DNA from 3 places in the Geodermatophilus sp. SYSU D01106 genome. Region 3 is predicted to be linked to each of the others. Evidence: predicted binding sites of a transcription regulator. Region 3 holds the regulator's gene; each other region holds the start of a gene.

Region 1 (10,256 bases), on a different contig from region 3:
CCAGCCGCCGGGAGGCGTCGAGGACGTCGGCGGTGGGCGCGTCGATGGCGTCGACGTAGCGGACGGCGTTGCTCAGCACCACCGGCACGCCCTCCTCGGCGGCGAAGCGCATCAGCCGCTGGGCGCGCAGCCGGTCACCGCGGCCGCGGTGGTGCACCAGCTCGACCACCAGCGACCCGGGGCCGAACACCGACCGCCAGGCGTCCAGGCGTGCGGAGGCGACGTCGGCCCGGCCGGCGGCCAGCGCGCGGCCCACCGGCGAGTCGGGACCGAGCACCGCGACCAGGCCGGGCGCGTGCTCGGCGGCCAGCGCCAGCGAGGCGACCGGCTCGCCGCGGGTGCCGCGCAGGTGCGTGGCGCTCGTCAGCCGGCACAGCGACCGCCAGCCCGCGCCGTCGCGGGCGAGGAAGGTGACCCGCGGCAGCCGCGGGTCGACGCTCGCCCCGCCGCGCACCGGGCTGCGCCGCACCGGCGCCACCCCACCCACACCGCGCCCACCCGGACCGCGTCCACCAGGACCGTGCCCACCCGCACCGCGTCCACCCGCGCGCCGGGCCGCCAGCTCGTCGTCCTCACCCAGCACGCGCGCCAGCGCCGGCGGCACCGTGGTGTCCACCGCCGGGGCGACCGCGAGGTCGACCCCGAACAGCGGGCGCACCCCGGCCGACCGGCAGGCCTGCGCGAACTTGACCGCCCCGTAGAGGCCGTCGCGGTCGGTCAGGGCCAGCGCACCCATGCCGTGCTCGGCGGCGCGGGCCACGAGGTCGGCGGGGTGGTTGGCCCCGTGGCGCAGGGAGTACCCGGAGGCGACGTGCAGGTGGACGAAGGGGTCGCCGCTCACCGCCCGCGCGCGGGACGGTGGGCGGTGCCGCCGACCAGGCGCGGCCGGGGCGCCGGCTCCGGCGTGCGGGCCAGCACCTCCTCGACCACGGCGAGGAAGGCGCCGGAGTCGCGGACCAGGTCGTCGGCCTCGCGCTCGGTGACCGCGCGGGACAGCCCGGCCTCGGCCGCGGCCCGCTTGGCCGCGCCGGCGGCGAAGAAGGTGGCCCACTCCCCCAGCTCGGGGGCGACCTGCTCGAGCAGCACCCAGGCGCTGCGCGGCCGGCGGCGGCCGCTCTCGGGCCGGGTGCGGGCCGAGAGCACCGCGGCGGCGGCGCGCAGCGCGGCGAGGTGGGCGGTGGCGTAGCGGTCCCGCGCGTCGGCGGCGCGGGAGGCCTCCGCCAGGGCCCGGGTGGCCTGGTCGAGCAGCTGCGCCGTGGCCGCGGGCAGCGGCGGCGGGAGGGGCAGCTGGCCGGTCCCGTCGTAGGTCATGGCGTGCGCGGCGCCCATCAGTCGTGCACCCGCACGAGCGACCAGCGGTTGTCCGCCGCGTCCCAGCACAGGTCGTAGACGCCGGCGAAGCTCATCCGCGAGCGCCCGGCCCGCACCGCCTCGACCCGGTACACCTCGCGCGGGGCGACGAGGTCGGCCGAGGCGCCGCCGGCGGCGGTCCGCTGCCACCAGGGCGCGGTCTCCACCCACGAGTCGAGCAGCTCGCCGACGACGTAGCGGCCCTGCCCGCGCCAGAACTGCGCCGGCCCGAGCGGCCCGCGCTCGACCCGCACCTCCTCGCCGACCCGCTCGCCGACGTCACCCAGCACCCGGCTCATGACGACTCCCCACCCCGCGCCGCTGACGGCCTGCCTCCCGCCCGGGCGGGGAAGTCCCGGGGCGGTGCTCGACCCGTTCGAACGTCTGTTCGGACAGTTCGAGTAGACCCGACCCCGCCGGTCGCGTCAAGCCGGACGCGCCCGGCCGGGGGACTCCCCGTCCGCGCGCCGGACGGTACGGCGGGGGTGTGACAGCGGTGGCAGGATCGCCGCCATGACCCGACCCGCCGCCCACCCCCGGGTGGCAGCGATCGCCGGGCTGCTCGCCGCGGCCGGCGCCGCCGGGGAGGTGCGCGAGGTCCCCGCCGGGGCGCGCACCGCGGCCGACGCCGCCGCCGGGCTCGGCGTGCCGGTCGGGGCGATCGCCAGCAGCCTGGTGTTCGACGTCGGCGGCCTCCCGCTGCTCGTGCTCACCAGCGGCGCCCACCGGGTCGACACCGCGAAGGTGGCCACCCTGCTCGGCGTGCCCCGCGTCGAGCGCGCGTCGGCCGACTTCGTCCGCGCGCACACCGGCCAGCCCATCGGCGGGGTCGCCCCGATCGGCCACCCCGAGCCGATCGGCACGCTCGTCGACGTCGAGCTGGCCCGGCACGAGCGCGTCTGGGCCGCCGCGGGACACCCGTCGGCGGTCTTCCCCACCACCTACGACGAGCTGCTGCGCCTGACGGGCGGCACCGCCGCCGAGGTCGGCGACGGCCCGCAGGAGACCCTGCAGACCCCCGCGGGTGCGGTGGGTCAATGAGCGAGGAGAGACCGTGACCGGCACGACGCCCGCCGCCCGGGTGACCGAGCTGCCCGCCGGCTGGCTGCGCGACCACATGCACGAGGCGCTGGCCATCTACGGCGCCGCCATGGGCTACGACGCCTCGGTGGTGGCCGGCCGCTACGGGTACGCCGTCCAGCACACCGAGCGCCCGGGCTTCCGCGCCGTCGGCGGGTTCGCGCCCACGCCCGACGGCGAGCAGCTCGTCGGCTTCGGCTACGGCTACCTCGTCGCCCCGGGCCAGTGGTGGCACGACCAGGTGCGCGCGGCGCTCGACCGGCGCACCGCCAAGCGCTGGCTGCCGGGCGCCTTCGAGGTCTGCGAGCTGCACGTGCACCCCGAGACGCAGAGCCGGGGCCTGGGCCGGCGGCTGCTGCACGCCCTGGTCGAGGGCGTCGACGCGCCGGCCGCGCTGCTGTCCACGCCCGACGCCGACACCAAGGCCTTCCGGCTGTACCACGCCGACGGCTTCGTCGACCTCGCCCGCGGCCACCACTTCCCCGGCGACGCGCGGCCCTTCGCCATCCTCGGCGCCCGGCTGCCGCTGCAGCCGGTGCGCCGCTGAGCGTGCCGGGACCCGACCGGGCCGCCGGCGGGGCCGCCGACCGCAGGGTCGACGCCGTCGTCGTCGGCGCGGGCCACAACGGGCTCGTCGCCGCCTGCTACCTGGCCCGCGAGGGGCTGACCGTCGAGGTCGTCGAGCGCGACGACGTCCTCGGCGGCGCGGTGTCCACCGTCGAGCGCTGGCCGGGGGTGCGGGTCGACCGCGGCTCCAGCGCGCACGTGATCGTCCGGCACAGCGGGGTCGTCGAGGAGCTCGACCTCGCCGCCCACGGGCTGACCTACGTCGACTGCGACCCGTGGGGCTTCGCGCCCGCGCCCTCCCCCGGCGACCCGGGCCCGGACGGCCTGCCGCTGGTCTTCTCGGTCGACCTCGACGCCACCTGCGCCTCGATCGCCGCCGCCTGCGGGCAGGCCGACGCCGACGCCTACCGCCGCTTCGTCGGGGTGTGGGGGCCGCGCAGCCGCGCCGTCGTCGACTCCTTCGGCCGCCGCCCCACCCCGCTGGGCCTGGCCCGCGCGTTCTGGCCGCTGGGCGCGCCCACCGGCGGCAACCCGCGCACCCCCGGCGGCGACCTCGCCGTCGACTTCCTCGGCTCCGGCGACGCACTGCTCGACCGCTGGTTCGCCTCCGAACGGCTCAAGGCGGCGCTGGCCTGGTTCGGCGCGCAGTCCGGCCCGCCGATGTCCGAGCCCGGCACCGCGGCGATGGTCGCCTGGGTCGCGCTGCTGCACGACACCCCGCCGGGCCACCCGGTGGGCGGCTCGGGCGGGCTGACGGCGGCGCTGCGCGCCCGGCTGGAGTCCGACGGCGGGCGGGTCACCCTCGGCGACGGCGCCGCGCGGCTGCTGGTCGACGGCGACCGGGTGACCGGCGTCGAGACGGTGTCCGGGCGGCGGATCGAGGCGCCGGTCGTCGTCGCCGCCTGCCACGTGCTGGCCACCCGCGACCTCGCCGGGGACCACGCACCGCCGGCGCTGGCCGACGCCGCCCCGCCGGTGGGCAACGGCTTCGGGCTGGTGCTGCGCTGCCTCACCGACGCCGTCCCGCACTACCCCGGCGTCGACCCGGCGGTGTCCGCTCAGGGCCTGCAGCTGCTGTGCACCGACCGCGCCCAGCTCGCCGCCGCGCACGGCGACTGGCTGGCCGGCCGGCTGCCGCGCGAGCCGGTGCCGCTGGCGATGTCGTTCTCCGCGAGCGACGACACCCTCGCCCCGCCCGGGCGGCACGTCGTCACGATCTGGGGGCAGTGGTACCCCTACGACCTCGCCGGCGGCGGCGACTGGGACGCCCTCGCCGCGGGCGAGGCGCAGCGGCTGGTCGACGCCGTCGACCGGTTCGCGCCCGGGTTCGCCGCCTCCGTGCAGGACGTGTACGTGCAGACGCCGCTGCTGCTGGAGCGCGAGCTGTCCCTGCTGCGGGGCAACGTCATGCACGTGGAGATGGGTCTGGCCAGCATGTTCGCCTTCCGGCCGACGCCGGCGCTGTCGGGCTACCGCGTCCCCGGCCTGGCCGGCCTCTACCTGGCGGGCGCCTCCACGCACCCCGGTGGCGGGGTGTCGGGCAACTCCGGCCGGACGGCGGCGCGCGCGGTGCTCGGCGACCGCGGCCTCGTGACCCGCACCCGCGCCCGCGTGCAGGGAGCGGCCGGCCGGCTGTTGCGGGCGGTGCGGTGAGCGCCGCGACGGCGGCCGTGCGGGGGGCCGGCGCCCCGGCGCGGGTGCCGCTGGTCCTCGCCGTCCTGCTCGTGCTGGCCGCGATCGCCTACCCGCTCACCGACGGCACCGCCCGCGACGCGGTCTCCTGGACGATCGTGCTGCTCGGCTCGGCGGTGTCGGTGACCGCCGCCGCGGCCCGGCACGGCGGGCGCACCGGCGCAGCCGTGCTCGCCGTCGTGGTGGTCGCGGCGATCGCCTTCGAGGCGGTCGGGACGGCGACCGGGTTCCCCTACGGGCCCTACACCTACACCGACGCGCTGGGCCCACAGGTGCTCGAGGTCCCGTACCTGGTGCCGCTGGCCTGGCTGATGATGGCCTGGCCGAGCCGGGTGCTCGCCGAGCTGCTCACCCGCCGCGTGCGCCCGGGCCGGCGGCGGGCCGCGCGGGTCGTCGTCGCCGCGGCGGTGTTCGCCGGGTGGGACGTCGTGCTCGACCCGCAGCTGGTGCAGGCCGGCTACTGGACCTGGGCGGAGCCCGCTCCCGGGCTGCCCGGCATCGACACCGTGCCACTGACCAACCTCGGCGGCTGGCTGCTCGCGGGGCTGGTGCTCATGGCCGTGCTGGAGCTGGTGGTCGCGCGCACCGCGGTCCCGGCCGGGCCGCGCGCGGACGCCGCCCCGCTGCTGGTGATCGGCTGGATGGTCGCCGGCGGGGCGCTCGCCCATGCGCTGTGGCTGGACCTGCCCGGGTCGGCGGCCTGGGGCGCGGGGCTGACGGCGGTCGTCGTCGCCGTCCTCGCCGTGCAGGCCCGCCGGCGGTGAGCGGCGCGGCCGTCCGGGCGCTGTCCGGCCTGGCCGTCGCCGGCGCCGCGCACGCGGCCGTGAACGCCGCCCTGCTGCGGCGCGCGCCGGCCCGCCCGCCGGAGGTGACCCGGCCGGTCACCGTCGTCGTGCCGGTGCGCGACGAGGAGGCGCAGGTCGGCGCCTGCCTGGCCGCGGTGCTGGCCTCGCGCGGGGTGCCCGGCCTGCGGGTGGTGGTGGTCGACGACGGCTCTGCCGACGGCACGGCCGCCCGGGTGCGCGCGATCGGCGACCCCCGGGTCGAGCTCGTGCCGGCGGGCGACCTCCCCGCCGGGTGGCTGGGCAAGCCGCACGCCTGCTGGGTGGGCGCGCAGACCATGCGCGAGGACGGCTACCTCGTCTTCGTCGACGCCGACGTGCGGCTCGCCCCCGACGCCGTCGCCGCCGCGGTGGCGCTGCTCGACGCGCACGACCTCGACCTGGTCTCGCCGTGGCCGCGGCCGGTGGCCGGCACGCTCGCCGAGCGCCTGGTGCAGCCGCTGTCGCCGTGGCTGTGGATGACGACGCTGCCGCTGCGGGCCGCCGAGCGCTCGCCGCGGCCGTCGCTCACCGCCGCCAACGGCCAGTTCCTCGCGCTCACCCGGCGCGGGTACCTGCGCGCCCGCGGGCACGCGGCGGTGCGCGACGAGGTGGTGGAGGACGTCGCGCTGGCCCGGGCGGTCAAGCGCTCGGGCGGGCGCGCGGTCCCGGCGAGCGGCGCGGCGCTGGCCGAGTGCCGGATGTACGACGGCTGGGCGGCGATGCGCGAGGGCTACGGCAAGTCGCTGTGGGCGTCGGTCGGCGGCTCGCCGGCGGCGTCCGTGGCGGCGGCCGCGGTGCTCACCGCCGTCGCCGTCGTCCCCCCGCTGGCGGCGCTGGGCGGCTCGCGGGCCGGGCTGCTCGGCTGGGCGGCCGGAGTGGCCGGCCGGGCGGTGGCCGCGGCGGTCACCGGCGGGCGGGTGTGGCCCGACGCACTGGCCCACCCGGTCTCGCTGCTGGCGCTCGACGTCCTGCTGGCGGGGTCGCTGGCGGGGCGGCGCCGCGGCACGCTCACCTGGCGCGGGCGCGCGCTGCGCTGACCCGGGGTGAGGATGGGGCGTGACCTCGCCCGTGGACCCGCCCGCGACCAGCCGCCCCCGCACGCCCTTCGACCCGGGGCAGATGCGCCCGTCGGACTTCTACCGGGTGATGAACTCGGTCGTCGTGCCGCGGCCGATCGCGTGGGTGCTGTCCCGCTCGGCGGAGGGCGTGCACAACCTGGCGCCGCACTCCTTCTACACGGTGGCGTGCGTGCAGCCGCCGGTCGTGCAGTTCACCTCGGTGGGCCGCAAGGACTCGCTGACCAACATCGAGGCCACCGGCGAGTTCACCGTGAACCTGGTGCCCGAGGAGTTGTTCGAGCAGGCCAACGCCACCGGCACCGACTTCCCGCCCGACCAGAGCGAGGCCGAGGCCGCCGGCATCCGGCTCGAGCCGAGCGAGAAGGTGGGCGCGCTGCGGGTGGCGCAGTCGCCGGTGAGCATTGAGTGCACGCTGCACTCCACGCTGCGGCTGGGCGACAGCACCGTCGTCTTCGGCCGGGTCGAGTGGGTGACCGTGGTGAGCGACGCCGTCCGCGACGGCCGGCCCCGGATCGAGGAGCTGCGGCCCCTGGCGCGCCTGGGCGGCAACGAGTGGTGCACCGTCGGCGACATCCGCACGATCCCGCGGATCCCCTACGCGAAGTGGGCCGAGGACCCCTCGATCGGCGAGCAGGTCCGCGGCGGCTGAGCGGACCGGCCCGTGCTCGCCGCTCCGGCGCGGGCCGCTGGCGATCACGGAGCACCGGTGGCGGCACGCCGTCGGCGAGCGGCGTGTCGCCACGCGAGCTCCATGATCGCCGCGGAGCCGGCTGCAGCGAGTGGGTCCGGCGGCGGACGGAGCAAGAGCCGCCCCTGCGCAGGACGGCGGACCGGTCGCGGGGCCGGAGGCTCCCGACCGGGACGCCGTGGCAGGGCTCAGCGAGACCCGGGGACGGCACCTGGCCGCGGTGTCGTCCGGTAGGACGACGGGGTGCTCAGCCGAGCAGGTGCGCGGCCACCTCGGCGGCGGCGTCGGCGCCGAACGCGTCAGCGAACCGCTTCAGGAACGGCTCACGGCGCAGCTCGTACTCCTGGGTGCCGACCACCTCGACGGCCTCGGTGGCCACCGCGGAGCCGAGCTGGGTGGCCCGCTCCAGCGACAGCCCCCAGGTGCGGCCGGCGATGAACCCGGCGCGCAGGGCGTCGCCGCCGCCGGTGGGCTCGACCGGCTTGGTCTCCGGGACGGCGATGACCTCGATCGGGTCGGCGTCGCGCTGCCGGACGAGGACGCCCTGGGCGGCGCGGGTGGTGACCCAGGTGCCCACGCGGCCGAGGATCTCGGCGGCGTCCCAGCCGGTCTTCTGCATGAGCAGCGCCGACTCGTACTCGTTGGTGAACAGCAGGTCGGCGCCGTCGACGAGGTCGCGGATCAGGTCGCCGTCGGCCCAGGCCAGCTGCTGGCTGGGGTCGGCGGCGAAGGGGTAGCCGCGGTCGCGGCACTCCTGGGTGTGCCGGGCCATCGCCGTCGGGTCGTTGGGGCCGATGACGACGAGGTCGGGCGCGCCGACGCGGTCGCACACCGGGGCCAGCTCGATCTGCCCGGCCTCGCTCATCGCGCCCGAGTAGAAGGAGGCGATCTGGTTGTTCACCGCGTCGGTGGTGCACACGAAGCGCGCCGTGTGCTTGAGCTCGGACCAGCGGACGTCGCGGGTGTCCACGCCGTGGCGGGTCAGCCAGGCGTCGTAGTCGGCGAAGTCGTTGCCCACCGAGCCGACCAGCACGGGCGCGAGGCCGAGCAGGGCCATGCCGTAGGCCATGTTGGCGCCGGCGCCGCCGCGGTGCTGGATGAGGTCGTCGACCAGGAACGACAGGGAGACGTTCTCCATCTGCCCCTCCACGAACTGCTCGGTGAAGCGGCCGGGGAAGGTCATCAGGTGGTCGGTGGCGATGGAGCCGGTGACGACGACGGGCACGGGGGCTCCTCGGGACGGGACGGCGGAACCCGCCCACCCTAAGAGGCGCTCCCGGGGGACCGCCGCGCGGCGTGGGGTGCGGGCGGGACGGGTAGGCCCGTGCCATGACCGACCACACGCTCGCCACGATGGAGGAGCTGGACCCCGCGCGCGGCGGGGGCGGCCCCGGCGACCACGTCGCGGTCTGCGCCTGCGGCTGGCGCAGCGACGCCGAGCCCGACCGCGACTCGGCCCTGGAGCGGCTGACCGAGCACGCGGAGGAGAACGACTAGTCGCCCAGCGCCCGGCGCAGCGAGACGCCGAGCTGCGCGGTGCCGACCAGGCCGAGCAGGGCGCCGACGGCGGCACCGGCGGTGACCACCAGCGCCGGGCCGCCGTCGACCCCGGCCGCCGCGTCCAGCCCGGTCGCGGCCACGATGCCCGCCCCGCCCACGGTGAAGCCGGTCATCGCCACCCGGGTGGGCCGCTCCCAGACCGAGATCGACCCGGTCTCGGCCACCCCGGCCTGCCCGGCTCGGGCGCGCAGGTAGTCCGGCAGCCAGCACAGCGCCCCGAAGACGGCGGCCAGCCAGCCCGGTGCCCCCGCGGCCCACAGCGCCAGCGCGTAGGCGGCCTCGGTGAGCCGGTCGACGGCGGAGTCGAGGACGTAACCGCGGCGCGAGGCCCGCCCGCCCGCGAGCGCCAGCGCCCCGTCGAGGGAGTCGAGCAGGCCCGACAGCCCGACCAGCAGCCCGCCGGCGATCAGCCACGCGCCGCCGGCCACCGCCGGACCGACCGCGGCCAGCGCGACGAGCAGGCCGAGTGCCGTCGCGGCGAGCGGCGGCAGCCAGGACAGGGCCCGGGCCAGCGCGTAGGCCAGCGACAGCCAGCCGTGCACCAGGCGGCTGGCGGACGGGTCGGTGCCGCCGTGCCACCGCGACCACTCGGCGAGGTACTCGTCGCGGCTCAGCACGGGCGCAGTCTCCCGCAGCGGCACGGGGAGGGACCGGGACCCGCCACGGCCCGGCCACCGTCCGGCCGGGACCGGGGACAGTGGAGCGGTGCTCGCCGGCCTCGCCCCCGCCCGCCGCCGCCTGCTGCTGGCGCTGCTCGCGCTCGTCGTCGTGGCGGTGGTCGCCGTCGCCGCGCTGCTGCTGACCGGCAGGGGCGACGACGCCGCGCCCGCCGCCCCGGTGTCCCAGGACGAGCCCGGCCCGGTGCTGCTGGTGCCCGGCTACGGCGGGTCCACCGGCTCGCTGTCGTCGCTGGCCGGACGGCTGACCGCCGAGGGCCGCGACGCCACCGTCGTCGCACTGCCGGACGGGGGCACCGGCGACCTGGCCGCCGCGGCCGACGCGCTCGACGCCGCCGCCGAGGACGCCCTGGCGCGGACCGGCGCCCGCAGCGTGGACGTCGTCGGCTACTCCGCCGGCGGGGTGGTGGCGCGGCTGTGGGCGGCCGACGGCGGCGCGGAGCGGGCGCGGCGGATCGTGACGCTCGGGTCGCCGCACCACGGCACGCGGCTGGCCGACCTGGCTCTCTCCGTCGCGCCGGAGCAGTGCCCGGAGGCGTGCCGCCAGCTGGCCACCGGCAGCGACCTGCTCGCCGGGCTGAACGAGGACGACGAGACGCCGGCGGGCCCCACCTGGGTGTCGATCTGGACGGCGCAGGACCAGACGGTGACGCCGCCGGAGTCCGCCCGCCTCGAGGGCGCGCTGGAGCTCGAGGTGCAGTCGGTGTGCGCGCAGGCGCAGGTGGGCCACGGGCAGCTC
Region 2 (10,256 bases), on a different contig from region 3:
GCTCGTCGCCGACCTGCCGGTGGCGCTGCTCGCGCCGGAGAACTGGTCGCTGTTCTTCCGGCTCAACAGCAGCCGGCCGGCCGATCCGGACACGCTGTGGAACATCGCCATCACCGCGGCCGGCGGCGACCTGTTCGACGGGCCGCTGGCCGAGGGCGAGACGCCGGTCGTGCTCAACGCGCTCGTGGCGGTCTGCGTGCTGCTGGTGGTGGCCGCGGTCGGCTGGCTGACCCTGGCCGTGCCGGTGCGCCCGCGGGTGGCCCAGGTGGCCTTCCTGCTCGTCGCGGGCTTCCTGTTGGTCACCAAGGTGTGGAGCCCGCAGTACTCGCTGTGGCTGCTGCCGCTCGCGGTGCTGGCCCGCCCGCGCTGGCGCTCGCTGCTGCTGTGGCAGGCCACCGAGGCGGTGCTGTGGGTGGTCCGGATGCTCTGGTACCTCGGCACCGACGACCGCGGCGTCGGCGTCGAGTGGTTCTTCCTCGGCGTCGTGGTGCGCGACGTCGCCGTCGTCGTGCTGATGGCGCTCGTGGTGCGCGACGTGTGGCGCCCCGACGCCGACGTCGTCCGCACCTCCTGGCCGGCCGTCGACGACCCCGCCGGCGGCCCCCTGGACGGCGCGGAGGACCGGGTGGTCCTGCGCCGGCGACCGCGCACGATCAGGCCGCCTGATCATGCGGTGTCCTAGCTCACCGTCGGCGGTGAGCCAGGACGCCGTGGGCTGAGCCAGGACGCCGTGGGGGAGGTCGCCCGGCCGGCGGTCAGCCCAGCGCCTCGCGGACCAGCGCGACCTCCTCGGCGTGGGAGGCGGCGTCGCCCGGGGTCTCCAGCACGACCGGGCAGTCGGCGGCGCGGGCGACCTCCAGCAGCAGCTCCAGCGGGATCTCGCCCGCGGCGAGCGGCGCGTGCCGGTCACGGCCGGAGCCCTGCGGGTCGCGGCTGTTGTTGAGGTGCACCAGGTCGATGCGGCCGGTGACCGCCCGGACGTCGTCGACGGCGGTGGCGAGGTCCCAGCCGGCCGCCCAGGCGTGGCAGGTGTCGAGGACGAAGCCCGCGCCGAACTCCCCGACGGCGTCCCACAGCCGGGACACGGCGCCGAGCTCGCGGGCCATGGCGTTGTCGCCGCCCGCGGTGTTCTCGATGAGCAGCGGCAGCGGGAAGCCCCCGTCCTCGGCCTGCCGGGCGAACGTCTTGCGCCAGTTGTCGAACCCGGCGGCCGGGTCGTCCTTGGCCAGCACGTGCCCGCCGTGCACCACCATCCCGCGGGCGCTGATCGCCGCGGCCGCACGCGCGTTCACGGCGAGGTTCTTCCGGCTCGGGATGCGGATGCGGTTGTTGGTCGAGGCCACGTTGAGCACGTAGGGCGCGTGCACGAAGACGGCGACGTCGGAGGCCAGCAGGTCCTCGGCGTCCGGGCGCGGCAGCGGCGCCTTCCAGCCCTGCGGGTCGCCCAGGAAGACCTGCACGCCGTCGGCGTCCATCTCCGCGGCGCGGGCGAGCGGGCCGCCGTCGTCGAGCTGGTTGTCCTCGGTCAGTCCGGGGCCGACGTGTACGCCGATCGGGTGTGCAGCCACCCCGGCGACAGTAGTTCGGCGCGGATCGGGCACCCACCCGTATCGCCGCGTGGACGCCGTCGTTGGGACACCAGGAACGGCGGATCCCCGCCGGACGACGTCGACGACGACGGGGCGGTGCGCGGATGGGGACCGGTACGGCGCGGGGCGGCAGGGTCCGGCGGGGGGCCCTGCGCGGGCTCGCCGCCCTGGTGCTCGCCGGGGTCGTGGTGCTGGGCGGCGCCGTCCTGCTCGCCCCCACCGCGAGCGCGGCGCCGTCGGCCACCGTCGAGATCCGCGACCTCACCCCGCCGCTGGTCTCGGTCGACCCGGGCGGCGAGGTCGCCTTCGTCAACCGGATCGAGCCGAGGACGGTGCAGGTCGGCGGGGGCGGGCTGCTGCCGTCCCTGGTCACCGCGCAGGTGTTCACCGACGTCACGCTGCAGACGCCGTCGGGCACCCACCCGCTGCCGAGGGACGCCGAGCACCGCGAGCGCTTCGACCGGACCTGCGTGTTCCCGCAGTGCGCGATCACCTACACATACCGCGTCGTCGTGCCCGACACCTCCGTCGCCGGCTCGCTGCTGACCCGGGTGACGACGCAGGCGCTCGGCCGGCTGCCGCAGAACCTGCTGGTCACGGTCGACGGGCGGCAGACGCAGGTGCAGATCGGCGTCCCGACGCCGTTCGTCGTCGACACGCTGCTGCCGCTGCCCGACCTGCCGTCGGTCGGCCTGCCGCAGCTGCCGGCGGTCGACGTGCCGCTGCCGCAGCCGCCCGTCCCCGGGACGCCGCAGCCCGAGGCGGCGCCGGAGGCCCCGGCCCCGGCACCCGCCGCCCCGGCCGCGCGAGGCGTCGACGGCGAGCCGTACGGCTACGACCTCGGCGGCGCCGCCGCGGCGATGGCGCCGGTGGGCGACGCGGTCGCGGCGGCTCCCGGCCTCCCCGCGGCGTCCTCCGGAGGGGGCGCGGCCGGTGCACCCGGCGCGGGTGCCGGCGGCCTGCCGGGGAACCACGACGGCGTCCCCGTGCCCGTCTCCGGCGACCTCCGCGGTCTCGACGGCACGGCGATCGACGAGGAGAGCAGCACCGTCACCGCCGACGGGCCGCCTCCCGCCGTCGGGCTGCCGCTCCCGGCGCTGCTCGCCGTCGTCGCGCTGGCCGGCGCCACCGCCGCGCTCGTCCGCACGCACCTCGCCCTGCGCGCGCCCGGCGGCCGGCGCCCCTGACCTGCGTGCCTGCGGCCGCCGTCCCCGGCCGGGGTCGGCGGCCGCGCTGGTACGCTCGACATGCGCGTCCCGTGTGCCGTCCCGGCAGGCAGGGCGCGCGACGCGTGTACGACCCTCCTGCTGCAGACGTCCTGCAGCCGCCCAGACCAGAGGAGGTGGGGTTCTCCGTGCGTCACTACGAACTGATGGTCATCCTCGACCCCGACCTGGAGGAGCGCACCATCGCTCCCTCCCTCGACCGGTTCCTGACCGTCGTCACCAACTCCGGTGGCACCGTCAAGACCGACATCTGGGGCCGGCGCCGCCTGGCCTACGAGATCAAGAAGCACGTCGAGGGCATCTACGCCGTCGTCGACATCCAGGCCGAGCCCGCGGCGGTCGCCGAGCTCGACCGCCAGCTCAACCTCAACGAGTCGGTCCTGCGCACCAAGCTGATGCGGCCCGAGGTCCACTGAGCATGGCCGGCGAGACCGTCATCACCGTCATCGGCAACCTGACCTCCGACCCGGAGCTGCGGTTCACGCCGTCGGGTGCCGCGGTCGCCAACTTCACGGTCGCCTCGACGCCCCGCACCTTCGACCGGCAGTCGCAGGAGTGGAAGGACGGCGAGGCGCTGTTCCTCCGCTGCAACGTCTGGCGGCAGGCGGCCGAGAACGTGGCCGAGTCCCTCACCCGCGGCTCGCGGGTCATCGTCTCGGGGCGCCTCAAGCAGCGCTCGTTCGAGACGAAGGAGGGCGAGAAGCGCACCGTGATCGAGCTCGAGGTCGACGAGATCGGCCCCTCCCTCCGCTACGCCACCGCGAAGGTCACCCGTGCCGCCCGCGGTGAGGGCGGCGGCGGCGGCGGCGGTTTCGGCGGCGGCGGTGGTGGCGGTTTCGGCGGCGGTGGCGGCGGGGCGAGCGACCCCTGGTCCACGCCGGCCGGCCCGTCCGACGAGCCGCCCTTCTGATCCCTCTCTACCCAGATCTAGCCGTACCTGGAGAACCCAGTGCCCAAGCCCCCCGTGCGCAAGCCCAAGAAGAAGGTCTGCCAGTTCTGCAAGGACAAGGCGACCTACATCGACTACAAGGACACGACCCTGCTGCGGAAGTTCATCTCCGACCGCGGCAAGATCCGTGCCCGCCGCGTGAGCGGCAACTGCAGCCAGCACCAGCGGGACGTCGCCACGGCCGTCAAGAACAGCCGTGAGATGGCCCTGCTGCCCTACACCTCGACGGCGCGCTGACCATGAGCACCCAGAAGCTGATCCTGACGCAGGAGGTCACCGGTCTCGGGTCCTCCGGTGACACGGTGGAGGTCAAGGGCGGCTACGCCCGCAACTACCTCCTCCCCCGCGGCCTGGCCATCGTCGCCTCCCGCGGTGCCGAGAAGCAGGTCGAGTCGCTGCGCCGGGCGCGTGCCGCCCGCGAGGTGCGGTCGCTCGAGGAGGCGCAGGCCGTGGCCGGCCGCCTCTCCGGCCTGACCGTCCGGGTGCCGGCCCGCGCCGGCGACGGCGGCCGCCTGTTCGGCCGCGTCACCACCGCCGACGTCGCCGCGGCCGTCACGGCCGCCGGTGGCCCGGAGCTGGACCGCCGCCGCATCGAGCTGCCGAGCAGCATCAAGACCACCGGCCAGCACACCGTCACCGTGCGGGTGCACCCGGAGGTCACCACCCAGCTGGCGATCGACGTCGTCGCCGGCTGACGCACCGCAGCACCGCCCGGGGGGCGTCGGACACTCCGTCCGGCGCCCCCCGCGGCGTCTCCGGGGCCGGTCAGGGCACCGGTCACGGGCTCGGGGGCGCCGCCGTCCCGGGTGCCCGCCGCGCGGCCGCCCGCAGCACCAGCAGCCCGCCCACCGCGGGCACCAGGGCCCGCAGCCGCACGCCGCGGGGCAGCGGCAGCTGCCAGGCCAGGACCGCCGTCACCAGGTAGGCGGTGCCGTGCAGCGGCCCGACCGCCGAGGCGAGCGGCGCCCAGTGCACGGTCGCGAGGTTCCCCAGCAGGACGGCGAGGGTGACCAGCTCGGCCGCGGTGGCCACGCCCAGCCGGCGGGCGGCCGGGTCAGACACCGGCGGTCGACCCCGGACGCACGACCATGAGGACGACGACGGCCACCCAGACCAGGTTGAAGGCCCCGGACGCCGCCGCCAGCCGCGCGACGCGGGCCCGCGCCGCCACGAGCGTGCCGCCGGCCGGGAGGGCCCGGGTGGCCGCGGCGAGCAGTTCCTGCTGGCCGGGCAGGACGACGCCGGCCAGGAGGCCCGCCGCGAGCAGCGTGAGCGCCATCGACGCGAGGACCCAGGCGTTCCCGAGGACGCCCAGCGCGCTCGCCGTCGCGACGCCGAAGACGGGCACGGCCAGGGACAGCACGGCGTACACGCGGGTGACCCGGTGCAGCAGGCGCAGCGCCGGCACCCCGGCTCCGGACCCGCTGCCCGACCCGCTGCTGGACCCGCTGCTGGACCCGCTGCTGGACCCGCTGCTGGACCCGCTGCTGGACCCGCTGCTGGACCCGCCGCCCGTCCCGTCGGCGAGGGCCTCTCGGGCGTAGCGGGGGAACAGGCTGATCGCGATCGTCACCGCGCCGACGAAGACGACGGCGACGACCACGTGGACGCTGAGCAGCACGGCGGCCATGGGACTCCTCTCTCCGGTGCGGCCACGGTATCAGCCGGACTGAAACAAGCGGTGCTGGGAGGATCCGTCCGTGACGGGACCCGGAGGAGCGGCAGACCGGCCGCCGGACAGCGCCGCGATGGCGCTCGTGGTCGCCGGTCGCGCGGTGGAGGACCTGCTGGGGAGCCGGCTGGCGCCGCTGGGCCTGTCCCTGCGGCTGTTCGGCGTCCTCGGCCACCTGGCCCGCGACGAGGGGCTCTCCTACACCGACCTGGCACGGCGGGCGCGGGTGACGCCGCAGAGCGTGCACGCGACCGTCGGGCGGCTGGTCGAGCTCGGTGCCGTGGCGCCCGCCGGCCCGGGACGCGGCCGGCGGGCCGGGCTCCGGGTGACCGGCGAGGGGCGCCGGCTGCTCGCCGCCGGGCACGACGCGGTGGCCGCGCTGGACGCCGACCTCGGCGCGGCGCTCGGGTCCCGCGGCGCCCCGCTGGACCACTCGGCCCTCCTGGCGGTCCTGGCGCTGGCCGGGCGGGCTCCCGGCGCCTGACGGGGGCGCTCAGGCCCCGGAGGGGGTCCCGAGGTCCTGGCGACCCACGACCGACAGCAGCTCCAGCTGCCCGACGGCGGCGCTGCCGGGCGGGGCGGTGAAGAACAGCAGCCGCTGCCGGCCGTCGTCGCTGACCAGGCGTTGGCAGTCGAGCTCCAGCACGCCCAGGGTCGGGTGCACGATCCGCTTGCGGACGCTGCGCCGCACGGCGACGTCGCCGCTGGCCCACAGCGCCGCGAACTCGTCGCTGGCCGCGTGCAGGCGCTCCACCAGGTCCTCGGCCTCGTCGTCGCGCCCCCGGCGGGCGACGGCGGCGCGCAGGTCGGCCACGCTCTCCCGCGAGTGCCGCAGGTGGTCCTCGGCGGGGTAGAGGCCCCGTGCGGCGGGGTCGGTGAACCAGCGGTAGACGAAGCTCGCGGCGGGCCAGGTCCGCGGCCCGGCGTCGCCGAGCAGGGCCTCGGCCATGGGGTTCTGCGCGAGGGTCACGTCGAGGTCGGTGATGACCCGCGCCGGCGTCGTCCCCAGGCGGTCGAGCAGGGTGAGCATCGCCGGCTGCACGTGCCCGCTGCCGCCCGACGACGGCGGCGCGAGGCCGGCCAGGTGGAACAGGTGGTCGCGCTCGTCGCCGTCGAGCCGCAGCGCGCGGGCCAGCGCCGCGAGCACCTGCGGGGACGGGTGCGTGGCCTTCCCCTGCTCGAGCTCGGTGTAGTACTCGACCGAGGTGCCGGCCAGCCGCGCGACCTCGTCGCGGCGCAGGCCCGGCACCCGGCGGCGGGGGCCCTCGGGCAGGCCGACGTCGGCCGGGCGGACGCGGGCGCGCCGGGTGGACAGGTAGCTGCCGAGGTCCGCGGGGTCCACCGGGCCAGTCTCCCGTGCCGCGCGCGGGGCCGCCCGAGGGCTCGTACGACCCGGCGGGTGGGCTGCTGGGACCGGTGTTCCGGACGGGACGACACGACACGCCCGGACGTCGGATCGCCCGACTTCTTCGTGTCCACAGCCCGTGGGCGGAGCGCCCGCAGGTGACACCCGCAGGACCCGCGGATGGCCGGTCGGTGTCCCGCCCGTCTCCACATGTCGACTCGGGCTGTCCACCGACTTGTCCACAAGTTGTGCAGAACGCGGTGCACACGGGTGTTGGACGGACCGGCCGTCGGTTTCCTACCGTCCTCTGCGGCACCGGGTCCCGGCGGAGAACTGTCGGTGGCTCCCGGTAGCAACGTGCTCGGACGGACGTTCGGGCACGAGCGTCGCGCGTCCTGGTGCTCCCCCACCGGGCCCGGGCTCCCGCCCGGGCTGTGTCCGCGCGCGCCCACGAGCACAGGGAGGTACCAGGTGGCGGTCGCCGACGACTTCAGCCGGCCGCAGGCCACGGCGCCGGAGTACGACCGGCAGCCCCCGCAGGACGTCGCCGCCGAGCAGTCGGTGCTCGGCGGCATGCTGATGAGCAAGGACGCCATCGCCGACGTCGTCGAGCAGCTGACCGGCAACGACTTCTACCGGCCGGCCCACCAGGTGATCTACGACTGCATCCTGGACCTCTACGGCCGGGGCGAGCCGGCCGACGCGATCACCGTCGCCGCCGAGCTCAACCGCACCGACCAGCTGTCGAAGATGGGCGGCGCGGTCTACCTGCACACGCTCATCGCCTCCACGCCCACGGCGGCCAACGCCGGCTACTACGCGCAGATCGTGGCCGAGCAGGCCACGCTGCGGCGGCTGGTCGAGGCCGGCACCCGCGTGGTGCAGCTCGGCTACGGCGCGGCCGGCGGTCGGGGCGACGTCGACGACATCGTCGACCGCGCGCAGCAGGAGATCTACGAGGTCACCGAGAAGCGGATGAGCGAGGACTACTCGCGCCTCGAGGACGTCCTGCAGCCGACGATGGACGAGCTCGACGCCATCGCCTCCCGCGGCGGCACCGCCCGCGGCGTGCCCACCGGCATCCGCGACCTCGACGAGCTGACCAACGGCCTGCAGGCCGGGCAGATGGTCGTCATCGCCGCCCGTCCCGGTGTGGGCAAGTCGACCCTCGGGCTCGACATCGCCCGGTCGGCCACGGTGAAGCACCACATGCCGGCCGTCATCTTCTCGCTCGAGATGAGCAAGCACGAGATCACCATGCGGCTGCTGTCGGCCGAGGCGAAGGTGCCGCTGCACCACATGCGCGCGGGCACGCTGTCGGACGAGGACTGGTCGAAGCTCGCCCGCCGGATGGGTGAGGTGGCCGACGCCCCGCTCTACATCGACGACTCGCCGAACATGACGATGATGGAGATCCGGGCCAAGGCGCGGCGGCTCAAGCAGCGCCAGGACCTCAAGCTCGTGGTCATCGACTACCTCCAGCTCATGACGTCGGGCAAGCGCGTCGAGAGCCGTCAGCAGGAGGTCTCGGAGTTCTCCCGTGCCCTCAAGCTGCTGGCCAAGGAGATCGAGGTCCCGGTGATCGCGATGTCGCAGCTCAACCGTGGCTCGGAGCAGCGCCAGGACAAGAAGCCGATGCTGTCGGACCTCCGCGAGTCCGGCTCGATCGAGCAGGACGCCGACATGGTGATGATGATCCACCGCGAGGACATGTACGAGAAGGAGTCCCCGCGGGCCGGCGAGGCCGACATCATGCTGGTCAAGCACCGCAACGGCCCGACCGCGAACGTCACCGTCGCCTTCCAGGGCCACTACAGCCGCTTCGTGGACATGGCCAACTAGGCGCTACACGGCCACCCAGCCAGGCGCCCGCAGCGGCCCGGAGCACCCCGCTCCGGGCCGCTGCGGCGTCCCCGGGGCGGACGGCGACGGCCCGGTCGGCACCGGAGTTCCACGTGGAGCAGGAGCGGCTGCAACACCCGCCAGTTGTGATACGGCTCACCGGAGGCTAGGAAGGACCGGTTCGTCCCTTCCATCTGGAGAAGCCTGTGCAGCAACGACGCTGGCACCGGGCGACCTCGTCGCTCCTCGGTGCGCTGGCCCTCACGGCCACCCTCTCGGTCACCGCGACCCCCGCGCTGGCCGCCCCGCAGAAGGCCGAGCCCCTCTCGGTCTTCCCGTCGAACTCCCTGACCGTCCGCGACCCGGCCCAGCTGACCGGACGGCGGGTCGCCCTCCCGACGGCCGACTGCGGGGCCCCGGTCACCTGCGGCCTGGTGCAGTCGCTCAACCAGCTCGACGGCTTCGACCTGGACCCGCGGATCGCCGTGCGGTTCAGCTCGCCCGTCGACCCGGCGGCGACCGCCGCGCGCATCACCGTCCAGGAGGAGCACGGCGGGTGGCGCACCGGCGTCGACCGCGTCGTGTGGGACCCGGCCACCAACACCCTGTACGCCCACCCGGCCGAGCAGCTCGCGCCCGGCACGACGTACCGGCTCAAGGTGCAGGGCGGCCCGGACAACAAGGCCACCCAGGACACCTTCACCACGCTGAGCGCGACCGACGGCCTGCTCGACCTGCGCCGGCAGATCGAGAGCGGCGCGGCCCTCCGCGCCCAGGGCATCGTGCCGGGCCTGCGGATCGAGGGCGTCTTCCCGGCGGCCGGCACCACGGTCGCGCAGCTGCAGGACCGCGGCGCCGCCGACCAGACCGTCCCGGTGGTGCTCCCGCCCTACCCGGCCGGCAGCACGCTGGTCTTCGGCTCCTACGAGGCGCCGTCGTGGCTGCAGCCCGACGTCTCCATCCGGCAGACGCCCACCCGCGACGGCGGCCCGGCGCCGGTGGGCAAGGCCCGGCTGCCGATCGTCGCCGTCCTCCCGCCGGGCACGTCCCCGACGGGTGGCTGGCCGACGGCGGTCTTCGGCCACGGCTTCACCGCCTCGACGACGAGCGTCTTCCTCGCCGCCGTCGGCAACGCCAACGCCGGCCTGGCCACGATCGGCACCAACGTCGTCGGCCACGGCTACGGGCCCGGCAGCGAGTGGGTCGTCACCAGCGGCGGCCAGACGACGCGGCTGTCGTCCTACGGCCGGGGCGTCGACCAGAACGGCGACGGCGTCATCGGCAACACCGAGGGCTCCTCGGCCACCGGGGCGATCGCCGCGGCGTCGTCGCGGGACGCGCTGCGGCAGACCGCCGCGGACGTCATGACCCTGGTGCGCTCGCTGGGCACCGACGTCGACCGCAACGGCAGCGCCGACCTCTCCGGCCGCGGGGTGACCTACTTCGGCCAGAGCTTCGGTGGCATCTACGGGACGATGGTCACCGGCGCGGACCCGGCGATCGCCCGCTCGGTGCTCAACGTGCCCGGCGGTCCGATCACCGAGATCGCGCGGCTGTCGCCGTCGTTCCGGCCGCTGACCACCCAGGCGCTGCAGGCGGCCGGCCTGCTCAACAGCAGCGACCCGACCCGCGG
Region 3 (10,256 bases):
GAAGAAGACGCCGTCTTGGACGGGCCGAGGCGACGAGTTGTTGGACCTGGATTTGCCGCTGGGGATTACGGGAGTCGACCTGACCTGGCGCTAAGCCCGCGCTCGATAGGCGCAGCCGCGGATGACTCGGCCGCCGATTGGAGGGCTGCGCCTGCCTCGTCGGGGAACTACGCGGCACCTGGGCCGACGTCAACGGCGATCACCCAAGGCCACGGTTTCGAGCCCGTGATCTGACTGCTCGCGCAGTCAGCAATCGGCAGCACTGAGGGGCGAGACCCATACGAGTCTCGCCCCTCAGTTACGTCACGAGCGTTGTAGCCAGCAGTTGCTTTGCACTACCTGTGACAGGTCCTGCACTATTGCTGACAACTAGTGCACTATTCGCGACAGCGCCGTGCACTACTCGTGACAGCCGTCATCAGCTGCAGCCGCTGGTGGAGCCGCAGCCCTCGCAGACGTAGCAGCTGCCGGCCGGGCGCATCTTCGTGCCGCAGGTCATGCACAGCGGCGCGTCGGTGGCGGTGCCGGTGACCAGCTCGAGGAGCTCGGCCGAGGAGTGGGCCTCCTTGATCGACTTCGGGCCCCCGGGGGTGACCTTCTCCTTGGCCACGCTCGTGGTGCCGGCCTCGGTCGGCACCGAGCCGCGCAGCGCCTCGACGTCGACCTCCTCCTCGACGACCTCCGCGGTGGAGGCTGAGCCGTAGTTCCCGGCCACCTGCGCGGCGCGCTCCTCGGCGCTGAAGATGCCGAGGGTGGCGCGGGTGTCGACCGGCAGGTGGTCGAGCGCCAGGCGACGGAAGATGTAGTCCATCACCGACTGGGCGATCCGGATGTCCGGGTCGTCGGTCATGCCGGCCGGCTCGAAGCGCATGTTGGTGAACTTCTGGATGTAGGTCTCCAGCGGCACACCGTGCTGCAGCGCGATCGAGATGCCGATCGAGAAGGCGTCCATGACACCGGCCAGGGTCGAGCCCTGCTTGCCCAGCTTGAGGAACACCTCGCCGAGGCTGCCGTCCTCGTACATCCCGGCCGTCATGTAGCCCTCGGCGCCGGCGACGCTGAACGACGTCGTCATGCTCTGGCGCTTCTTGGGCAGCCGGCGGCGCACCGGGTGCGACGTGGTGGCCACCGGGGCCGCCTCGACCTCGGCCACGGTCTCGGTCTTCTTGGCCTTGGCGTCGGACAGCGGCTGGCCGACCTTGCAGTTGTCGCGGTAGATCGCCAGCGCCTTGAGGCCGAGCTTCCAGCCCTGGAAGTAGATGTTCTCGACGTCCTCGACGGTCGCCGTCTCCGGCATGTTGACCGTCTTGCTGATGGCGCCGGAGATGAACGGCTGCACCGCGGCCATCATCCGGACGTGGCCCATCGGGGAGATGGCCCGCTCGCCCATGGCGCAGTCGAAGACCTCGTAGTGCTCCGGGCGCAGGCTCGGCGCGTCGACGACGTGGCCGTGCTCGGAGATGTACTCGACGATCGCCTCGACCTGCTCGTCCTGGTAGCCCAGGCTCTTGAGGGCCCGCGGGACGGTCTGGTTGACGATCTGCATGGAGCCGCCGCCGACCAGCTTCTTGTACTTGACCAGCGAGAAGTCCGGCTCGATGCCGGTCGTGTCGCAGTCCATCATGAAGCCGATCGTGCCGGTGGGGGCCAGCACGGAGGCCTGGGCGTTGCGCCAGCCGTTGTCCGCGCCGATCTCCAGGCACTCCTGCCACTGGGCGGTGGCGACGCGCAGCACGTCGGCGTCGTCGGCGCCGACCGGGCGGATCGCGTCGTTGGCCGCGGCGTGCTTGCGCATGACCCGGGCGTGGGCGTCGGCGTTGCGGGCGAAGCCCTCGTAGGCGCCGACGATGCCCGCCAGCTCGGCCGAGCGCCGGTAGGCGGTGCCGGTCATCAGCGAGGTGATCGCCGCCGCCAGCGTCTGGCCGCCCCGCGAGTCGTAGGCGTGGCCGGTGGCCATGAGCAGCGCGCCGAGGTTGGCGTAGCCGATGCCCAGCTGGCGGTAGGCGCGGGTGGTCTCGCCGATCGGCTCGGTCGGGAAGTCGGCGAAGCAGATGGAGATGTCCATCGCCGTGATGACCAGCTCGACGGCCTTGACGAAGGTCCGGGAGTCGAAGGTCCCGTCGTCCTTGAGGAACTTCATGAGGTTCAGGGACGCCAGGTTGCACGAGCTGTTGTCGAGGCTCATGTACTCCGAGCAGGGGTTGGACGCGTTGATCCGGCCCGTCTCGGGGTTGGTGTGCCAGTCGTTGATCGTGTCGTCGTACTGGATGCCGGGGTCGGCGCACTCCCACGCGGCCTGGGTGACCTTGCGGAACAGCTCCTTGGCGTCGACGGTCTCGATCACCGAGCCGTCGAGCCGGGCGCGCAGGCCGAACGGGTCGCCCTCCTCGACCGCGCGCATGAACTCGTCGGAGACGCGGACGCTGTTGTTCGCGTTCTGGTACTGGACGCTGGTGATGTCCTTGCCACCGAGGTCCATGTCGTAGCCGGCGTCGCGCAGCGCGCGGATCTTGTCCTCCTCGCGCGCCTTGGTCTCGATGAACTCCTCGATGTCGGGGTGGTCGATGTCGAGGACGACCATCTTCGCGGCGCGACGGGTGGCCCCACCGGACTTGATGGTGCCGGCGGAGGCGTCGGCGCCGCGCATGAAGGACACCGGGCCGGAGGCGGTGCCACCGGAGGACAGCAGCTCCTTGGAGGAGCGGATGCGGGAGAGGTTCAGGCCGGCACCGGAGCCGCCCTTGAAGATCAGGCCCTCCTCGCGGTACCAGTTCAGGATCGAGTCCATCTCGTCGTCGACGGCGAGGATGAAGCAGGCGCTGACCTGCTGCGGGGCGCTCGTGCCGACGTTGAACCACACGGGGCTGTTGAAGCTGAAGTACTGGTGCATGAGCATCCAGGTCAGCTCGTGCTCGAAGACCTCGGCGTCGCCCTCGGTGGCGAAGTAGCCGTGCTCGCGACCGGCCGCGCCGTAGGTGAGCACCACGCGGTCGATCAGCTGGCGCAGGCTGGTCTCCCGCTGCGGGGTGCCGACCGCGCCGCGGAAGTACTTCGTCGTGACGATGTTGGTGGCGTTGATGCTCCACTCGGCGGGGAACTCCACGCCGCGCTGCTCGAAGTTGATCGAGCCGTCGCGCCAGTTGGTCATGACGACGTCCCGGCGCTCCCAGGTCACCTCGTCGTACGGGTGCACACCGGCGGTGGTGAAGACGCGCTTGATCTTCAGGCCCTTCCCCCGGGTCGGCGCCTTGGCGGCGGCGCGACGCGTACGGCCTGCCACGCGGTCCTCGGTCTCGGTCACGAGCTCTCCCTTGGTGATCGGTGCGGGCGGCTGGGGAAGAGAGCCGCCCCTGTTCTAGCGGGTGGTGCTGACGGTTCTGGCTGTCCTGCGGGGGCCGTCGGCGGCGCTGCCGGCGGGTGGTGCTCGGGGATGGTCAGGTGCCCGCCGGGGCGCTGCGCCCGCCGCCCCGGCGGCGGGGCACCGGGGGCTCGAGCTGCAGGCCGGGCAGGGGCGGGGTGCCGCCGCGGTGGTGGCGCTCCCGCAGCTCGGTGATCTCCTTCTCGAAGTCCTCGACCGAGGTGAAGGCGCGGTACACGCTCGCGAAGCGCAGGTAGGCGACCTCGTCGAGCTCGCGCAGCGGCTGCAGGATGGCCAGCCCCACCTCGTTGCTCGGGACCTCGGCCACGCCGCTGGCGCGGATGGTGTCCTCCACCTGCTGGGCCAGCTGCTGGAGCTGGTCCTCGTCGACCGGCCGGCCCTGGCAGGCGCGGCGCACGCCGGCGACGACCTTGGCGCGGTTGAAGGGCTCGCTGACGCCGCTGCGCTTGACGACGGCGAGCACCGCCTCCTCCACGGTGGTGAAGCGGCGACCGCAGGCCGGGCACGAGCGGCGGCGTCGGGTGGTGGCCCCCTCGTCGGCCTCGCGCGAGTCGATCACCCGGCTGTCGGCGTTGTGGCAGAACGGGCAGCGCACTGCGGTTCACCTCCTCCGCGGACGGTCGGGCTGTGGACCCCTCTGGGGACATCCGGTGGAGACGCCGGGGAAGACCTGAGGACGAGCTGTGGAGGACTTCCATCGGTGCAACTACTAGATGTAGGGGGACAGTAGGCCGCCCTCCACTACATCTGCAAGACGACGCCGGGCGTGTCTCTTCCCGCGCGACGAGACCGTGACCCACTGGTGACCAGGCGCGAGCAGTTCTCCCACCCGTCACACGACACGCCGCGGCGCCGCGCGTGTCGGCGCGCGGGAGGCCGGGAGGTGGCGTACACGCGACGGCCGGGGCACTGCCTCCGGGCGCTGCCTCCGGGCGCTGCTCCGGGCACCGCCTCCGGGCACGCCGGAGGGACGCGGGAGCCGGCCGGACCGGCCCCCGCGGGACGTCCCGGGAGGAGCGCGCTCAGGCGGTGGGGACCGCCGGGCGGCCGCCGCGGGGGTTCGGCACGAGGTCGCCGAGCCGGATGGGGCGGGTGAGCAGGTCGGGCTCGGGCGCGGGCAGGCGCACCGCGGGCGCGACGACGGTCGCGTCACCGACGGGGGCCGCCACGGCAGGGGCCGCGACCGGGATCCCGGCCGGGGTCTCGGCCGAGGTGGCGGCAGGGTCCACGACGACCGCCGGCATCTCCGTCGTGAGCGCACGGTGCCGGCCGGGGACGGCCTCGGCCGGCGCGCGGTGGCGGCCGGCGCCGGCGGCGCCGACGGCGGGCTGCTCGGCGGTGACGTCGCCGCCGTGCCGCCGGGAGCGGCGCGACGCACGGGACGCGCGGCGCCCGCCGACCGGCGCGCCGGACCCCTGGTCGAGGACGGGCTCCGGGGCGGGAGCGGGGGCGAGCGCGAGGTGGCGCTCGGGCAGCCGCACGTCGACCAGGCCGACCCACGTGCCGGCGCCCTCGACGACCCCGGGCACGTCGGCCCGCAGTCGCACCCAGGCCTCGCACGCGCCCGTCGCGTCGTGCCGCCAGCCGAGCATCGCGCCCGGCACCCAGGCGCCCTCGACGAGCACCTCGACGTCCTGCGGGGACCCGAAGGACACCGCGGCCCTGCTGTTCACGGCTGCTGACACGCTCCTGACCGTAGGTGCCGATCCGACCTCGGCGGGTGAGCGACCGGGGGCCGATCGTTGACGAACTCCCGCCGCGCTTCTCGTCACTTCTCCGACCACCACACCGACACCGGCCTCAGCACCCGGGACCCGGCTCAGGGCAGCCGGAGCACCTGGCCGACCTCGACGACGGAGCCCTCGAGGTCGTTGAGCGCCTCGATCGCGTCGACGACGGCTCGCACGTCCTGGTCGTCGCGGGCGACCTCCGCGGCGATCGACCACACGGTGTCGCCCTCCCCCACCACGACGCTGCTGCCGGCGGCGAGCTGCAGCCCCTCGTCGGGCGCGAGGACCTCCCGGCCCAGCACCGCGCCGCCCACCCCGGCGGCGAGCACGAGGACGGCGACGAGCCGCCGCCCGCGGCCGGTCAGCCGGACCGGCACCGGGGCGGGCGCGGCCGGACGGCGGCCGGACCCCCGCGCGGGCTCGGCGCGCACCGGGCGGCCACCGGGCCGCGCCGGGTCGCGCCGGGTGCGCGACGCCTCGGCGGCCGGACCGGCGGAGGGACCCGTGGCCCGCGGCGCCGCGGCGGCCGGCCGGTCGGGCACCGGGCGCAGGTGACCGGCCACGCGCGGACCGGAGCCCGGCAGCGCGCCCGCCTCCCCCACGGCGCCGGTGGGCCGGCGCGGCGGCGTCCGGCGGGCCGCGGGCGCCGATGCCCGCTCGTCGAGGAGCGGCCGCCACGGCACCCGCACCGCCGCGTCGAACTCGAGCACTGCCTGCCGCACGCCGCCCATGACCCGCTCCTCCTCGTCGACCGCCCTCGAACACGCGTTCGATTCGAACGTCTGTGCGATGTCTACCGCACGCCCCCGACGAGGTCGACACGACACCGCGGGTGTTTCGAACACACGTTTGAAGTGGCGGCCCCGAGGCGCTACGGTCCGACCAGCACCCCGTCCGTCCGGTGTCCCCCGCGGGACGTCCGTCCGCTCCCTCCCGGTCCACCCGGGAGCCGGGCGGCCGCCCGGGCGGCACGGCAACCGGGCAGGAGACCAGGTCGCGGCACGCGGCCGGCGAGGAGGAGACGTGGCGGGCACGAGCGGGACCGGCCGGCGCACGGACGGCGAGACGGCGCGGGGCACCACGGCCTCTCGCCGCCCGGCCGCCCGGCGGGGAGCGGACGCCGGGGGCGCCGCCACCGCCACGGGCACCGCCGCGGTGCGCACCTTCCCCGACCGGGCCGAGGCCGGCGACGGGCTCACCCAGCGCCAGCGCCGGGTCCTCGAGGTCATCCGCGACTCGATCGAGCGCCGCGGCTACCCGCCCTCGGTCCGCGAGATCGGCGAGGCGGTCGGCCTGTCGTCGGCGTCGTCGGTCGCCCACCAGCTGTCGGTGCTGCAGAAGAAGGGCTGGCTGCGGCGTGATCCGAACCGCCCCCGCGCGCTGGACGTCCGGCTGCCCGGCGACACCGCCGCCGAGTCGGCGCCGGCCGCCCCGGCCGCCGACGGCACGGCCGCCCCCACCTACGTCCCGCTGGTCGGCCGGATCGCCGCCGGTGGCCCGGTGCTGGCCGAGCAGGCGGTCGAGGACGTCTTCCCGCTGCCGCGCGAGCTCGTCGGCGACGGCACGCTGTTCATGCTCAAGGTCGCCGGTGACTCGATGGTCGACGCGGCCATCTGCGACGGCGACTGGGTCGTCGTGCGCCAGCAGCCGACCGCGGAGAACGGCGAGATCGTGGCCGCGATGCTCGACGGCGAGGCCACGGTGAAGACCTACAAGCGGCGCGACGGGCACGTGTGGCTGCTGCCGCACAACCCGGCGTACGAGCCCATCCCGGGCGACGAGGCGACCATCCTCGGCCGGGTGGTCACCGTCCTGCGCCGGGTCTGACGACAGCTCCCGGGGCCCGGCCCGCGCGCCGGACCCCGGGCGGGTCCGGGGCGACCCGCGGGCGGTCGCGTCAGGCGGCGGGCGGCTGGTCGGGCGAGCGCCGCCGGCGCAGCCGCCCGGCGAGCCACACGAGCAGGGTGGCCACCGCGGCGGCGAGCAGCCCCGCGGCCAGCGGGGGCGTGCCGTCGTCGCCGCCGTCGAGCAGGCCCGACGGCCCGGCAGCGGTCGACGCGGGCGTCGCGGGTGCCGCCGTCTCCGCGGGGACGGGCACGAGCGTGACGTCCCCGGGCAGGCCCTCCCCCGCCACCAGCAGCGCGCCGCCGTCAGCGGTGAAGGACACCGCCTCCCCCTGCGGCGCGTCGGGGAGCGCCACCCGCACCGGCTCGCCGGCGAGCGCGGCCAGGACGTCGGAGCCGGCGAGCGGCCAGACGTAGGCGTCGGTGTAGGTGCGCAGCGCGATGCGGCTGCCGTCGCGCGCCACCGCGCCACCGGTCACCAGCAGCTGTCCCGCGCGGCCGACCGGCCCGCCCGGCGTGCCGGTCAGGGTGAAGGTCACCGTCCCGACGTCGGCCAGCGCGACCGTGCCGCCGTCGACCAGCGGCGCCGCGGGGCGGTAGACGTGGCTCGCGCCCAGCACCTCCTTGGTCACGATGTACGGCGTCCCGTCGGGGGCCACGAGCAGCGCCTCGGCGTCGTGCGGCCCGTCCGGGTAGGTGAGCCGGTACAGCGCCGTGCCGCCGTCGGGGCGCAGCGCGATGAGCGCGACGGTCGCCCGGGTGGCGTTGTTGTCGCCGGTGTCGGCCAGCCACACGGTGCCGTCGGCGCCGACGCCGAGGTCCTCGGGGTCGTAGGGGTCCAGCGGCGCGGTGGTCACGTCGACGACCTGGCACCCGCCGTCGAGGACGGCGACGCTCACCTGGTCCCCGCCGTCGGGGATGGCCAGCATCCGCTCGCCGACGTCGACGAGCCCGGACAGCTCGGCCAGCCGCGGGTCGGTCACCTGACAGCGCACCGACGGCGCGGCCGTCTCCTCCGCGCGGGCGGGAGCCGCGAGCAGCGCGGGCACCAGGGCCAGCGCGAGGACCGGCGCGAGGACCGCGGCAGATGCCCGTCCCGCGCGCGCGGTCGCGCTAGGCGGGAGGACGGCCGGCTCGGGCACTCGCCCAGCGTGACAGGACGGATGCGTCGAGTGCGTGCACCACGCCCAGCAGGAGCAGCCCGACAGCCGCGCCGACGACCGCGTCGGTGACCCAGTGGAAGTCCAGCGACACCATCGCGATCCCGGTGGCGACCGGGCCGACGACGGCGAGCCACCACAGCAGCGTCTGCACGCGCGGGGGCAGGGCGTACTCGGCGGCCTGCCAGCGCGCGACGCCCCACATGAGCACGGCGTTGGCCACGTGCCCGGAGGGGTAGCTGGCGCCGTCGCGGTGGAAGAAGGACCCCGGGTAGGCGGGGGCGGTCCGGCCGGTGCTGAACTTGAAGGCGTAGACCACGACGGTGAGCAGCACCAGCGCGGTGAGCACCCGGACCAGGGGCAGCAGGGTGCGCCCGCGCACGCACAGCCAGGCCACCAGCCCGGCGAAGACGATGAGGATGGTGCCGCGGCCGCCGACCTGGGTGACCACCCAGACCGGCCAGTAGGCCGGCGAGTCCCGCAGGTCCCAGCTGCTCACGACCTCCGAGACCTGCAGGTCCAGCCGCTCGAGGACGCCGCGGCTGAGCAGGTCGGCGGTGACCGCGACCGTCACGGCGAACGCGACCAGCAGCAGCCACCACGGCGGCCGGCCTGCGCGCACGGCGGGCGGCGGCACGGACGCGTCGCCGTCGGCCGGCGTCCCGCCCCGCACGGCGCCGCTCATGACACGGCCGCTGGTCACGTCGTCACGGTACCGGCCCGTGACCCACCCGTGACCTCCCGAACGGGGGACGGCGAGCCGCCCGGGTGACCGGCGGGGGCCGGACACCCGGGCGGACGCCGGGAGGGGACGCGGGAGGAGCGGTCAGGCGACGGGGACGGCGAACCGCTCGAGCGCCGCGGCCAGGCCCCCGTCGACGCGGGCGGTCAGCCGGGTGCCGGCCGCCTCGTGCAGCTCGCTGAGCACCTCGCCGTCGCGGTGCACGCGGGCCACAAGGTCGCCCCGGTCGTAGGGCACCAGCACCTCGACCTCGACGTCGGGGTGCGGCAGCCGCGCCGACACGATCTCGCGCAGCTTCTCGATGCCCTCGCCGGTGCGCGCGGAGACCCACACCGCGCCGGGCAGCGCCTGACGAAGGGTGAGCACGTCGTCCTCGGTCATGGCGTCGACCTTGTTGACGACGATCAGCTCCGGCACCGCGGCGGCGTCGATCTCGCGCAGCACCACGTGCACCGCGTCGATCTGGCCGAGCGGGTCGGGGTCGGAGCCGTCGACCACGTGCAGCAGCAGGTCGGCGCCGGCCACCTCCTCCAGCGTCGACCGGAACGCGTCGACGAGCTGGTGGGGCAGGTGCCGCACGAACCCGACGGTGTCGGTGAGCGTGTACTCGCGGCCGTCGGGCGACTGGGCCCGGCGCACCGTCGGGTCGAGGGTGGCGAACAGCGCGTCCTCCACCAGCACGCCCGCCCCGGTCAGCCGGTTGAGCAGGCTCGACTTGCCGGCGTTGGTGTAGCCGGCGATCGCTACGCTCGGGACGGCGTTGCGGCCGCGGGCCGAGCGCTGGGTGGCGCGCGCGGTGGCCATGCCGGCGATCTCGCGGCGCAGCTTGCTCACCCGCGCGCGGATCCGCCGGCGGTCGGTCTCGATCTTCGTCTCACCCGGACCGCGGGTACCGATGCCGCCACCACCGGCGACGCGGCCACCGGCCTGCCGGGACAGCGACTCACCCCAGCCGCGCAGGCGCGGCAGCATGTACTGCATCTGCGCCAGCTCGACCTGGGCCTTGCCCTCCCGGCTGGTGGCGTGCTGCGCGAAGATGTCGAGGATCAGCGCGGTCCGGTCGACCACCTTCACCTTGAGGATCTTCTCCAGCGCGTTGAGCTGGCCGGGGGTCAGCTCGCCGTCGGCGATGACGGTGTCGGCGCCGGTCGCGGCCACGATGTCGCGGATCTCGGCGGCCTTGCCCGAGCCCACGTAGGTGCCGGCGTCGGGCTTGTCGCGCCGCTGGCTCACGGCCTCGAGCACCTCCGAGCCCGCCGTCTCGGCGAGCGCGGCCAGCTCGGCCAGCGAGCGGTCGGCGTCGGCCTGGGTGCCCTCGGTCCAGACGCCCACGAGCACCACGCGCTCGAGGCGCAGCTGCCGGTACTCGACCTCGCTGACGTCGGCGAGCTCGGTGGACAG

The links. Region 3 encodes LexA, which represses DNA repair genes until DNA is damaged. Its sites were predicted from a motif close to TCGAACANNTGTTCGA; they were not measured.
Region 1: a site for LexA is predicted at 1,727-1,742, ahead of ACI78R_RS05460 (DUF6504 family protein). Genes of this name have one in related genera too.
Region 2: a site for LexA is predicted at 7,143-7,158, ahead of dnaB (replicative DNA helicase). Genes of this name have one in related genera too.

What each region holds. Positions count from the first base shown of each region.
Region 1 is NZ_JBJGYM010000004.1:9,796-20,051, forward strand. It holds gene ACI78R_RS05450 (DNA polymerase III subunit alpha) at 1-841, opposite strand, end outside; gene ACI78R_RS05455 (SAV_6107 family HEPN domain-containing protein) at 838-1,329, opposite strand; gene ACI78R_RS05460 (DUF6504 family protein) at 1,329-1,649, opposite strand; gene ACI78R_RS05465 (YbaK/EbsC family protein) at 1,864-2,391, shown strand; gene ACI78R_RS05470 (GNAT family N-acetyltransferase) at 2,405-2,977, shown strand; gene ACI78R_RS05475 (phytoene desaturase family protein) at 2,980-4,650, shown strand; gene ACI78R_RS05480 (carotenoid biosynthesis protein) at 4,647-5,453, shown strand; gene ACI78R_RS05485 (glycosyltransferase) at 5,450-6,550, shown strand; gene ACI78R_RS05490 (flavin reductase family protein) at 6,570-7,241, shown strand; gene ACI78R_RS05495 (carbohydrate kinase family protein) at 7,528-8,505, opposite strand; gene ACI78R_RS05500 (hypothetical protein) at 8,610-8,777, shown strand; gene ACI78R_RS05505 (CDP-alcohol phosphatidyltransferase family protein) at 8,774-9,457, opposite strand; gene ACI78R_RS05510 (lipase family alpha/beta hydrolase) at 9,546-10,256, shown strand, end outside.
Region 2 is NZ_JBJGYM010000024.1:2,264-12,519, reverse strand. It holds gene ACI78R_RS20030 (glycosyltransferase family 87 protein) at 1-682, shown strand, start outside; gene ACI78R_RS20025 (deoxyribonuclease IV) at 756-1,568, opposite strand; gene ACI78R_RS20020 (hypothetical protein) at 1,694-2,776, shown strand; gene rpsF (30S ribosomal protein S6) at 2,944-3,231, shown strand; gene ACI78R_RS20010 (single-stranded DNA-binding protein) at 3,234-3,725, shown strand; gene rpsR (30S ribosomal protein S18) at 3,765-4,001, shown strand; gene rplI (50S ribosomal protein L9) at 4,004-4,459, shown strand; gene ACI78R_RS19995 (hypothetical protein) at 4,542-4,826, opposite strand; gene ACI78R_RS19990 (hypothetical protein) at 4,819-5,394, opposite strand; gene ACI78R_RS19985 (MarR family winged helix-turn-helix transcriptional regulator) at 5,465-5,920, shown strand; gene ACI78R_RS19980 (helix-turn-helix transcriptional regulator) at 5,930-6,778, opposite strand; gene dnaB (replicative DNA helicase) at 7,253-8,623, shown strand; gene ACI78R_RS19970 (Ig-like domain-containing protein) at 8,830-10,256, shown strand, end outside.
Region 3 is NZ_JBJGYM010000005.1:220,652-230,907, forward strand. It holds gene ACI78R_RS07915 (hypothetical protein) at 1-94, shown strand, start outside; gene ACI78R_RS07920 (vitamin B12-dependent ribonucleotide reductase) at 419-3,301, opposite strand; gene nrdR (transcriptional regulator NrdR) at 3,435-3,974, opposite strand; gene ACI78R_RS07930 (hypothetical protein) at 4,402-5,064, opposite strand; gene ACI78R_RS07935 (LysM peptidoglycan-binding domain-containing protein) at 5,199-5,840, opposite strand; gene lexA (transcriptional repressor LexA) at 6,133-6,936, shown strand; gene ACI78R_RS07945 (hypothetical protein) at 7,007-8,002, opposite strand; gene ACI78R_RS07950 (phosphatase PAP2 family protein) at 8,067-8,816, opposite strand; gene hflX (GTPase HflX) at 8,940-10,256, opposite strand, start outside.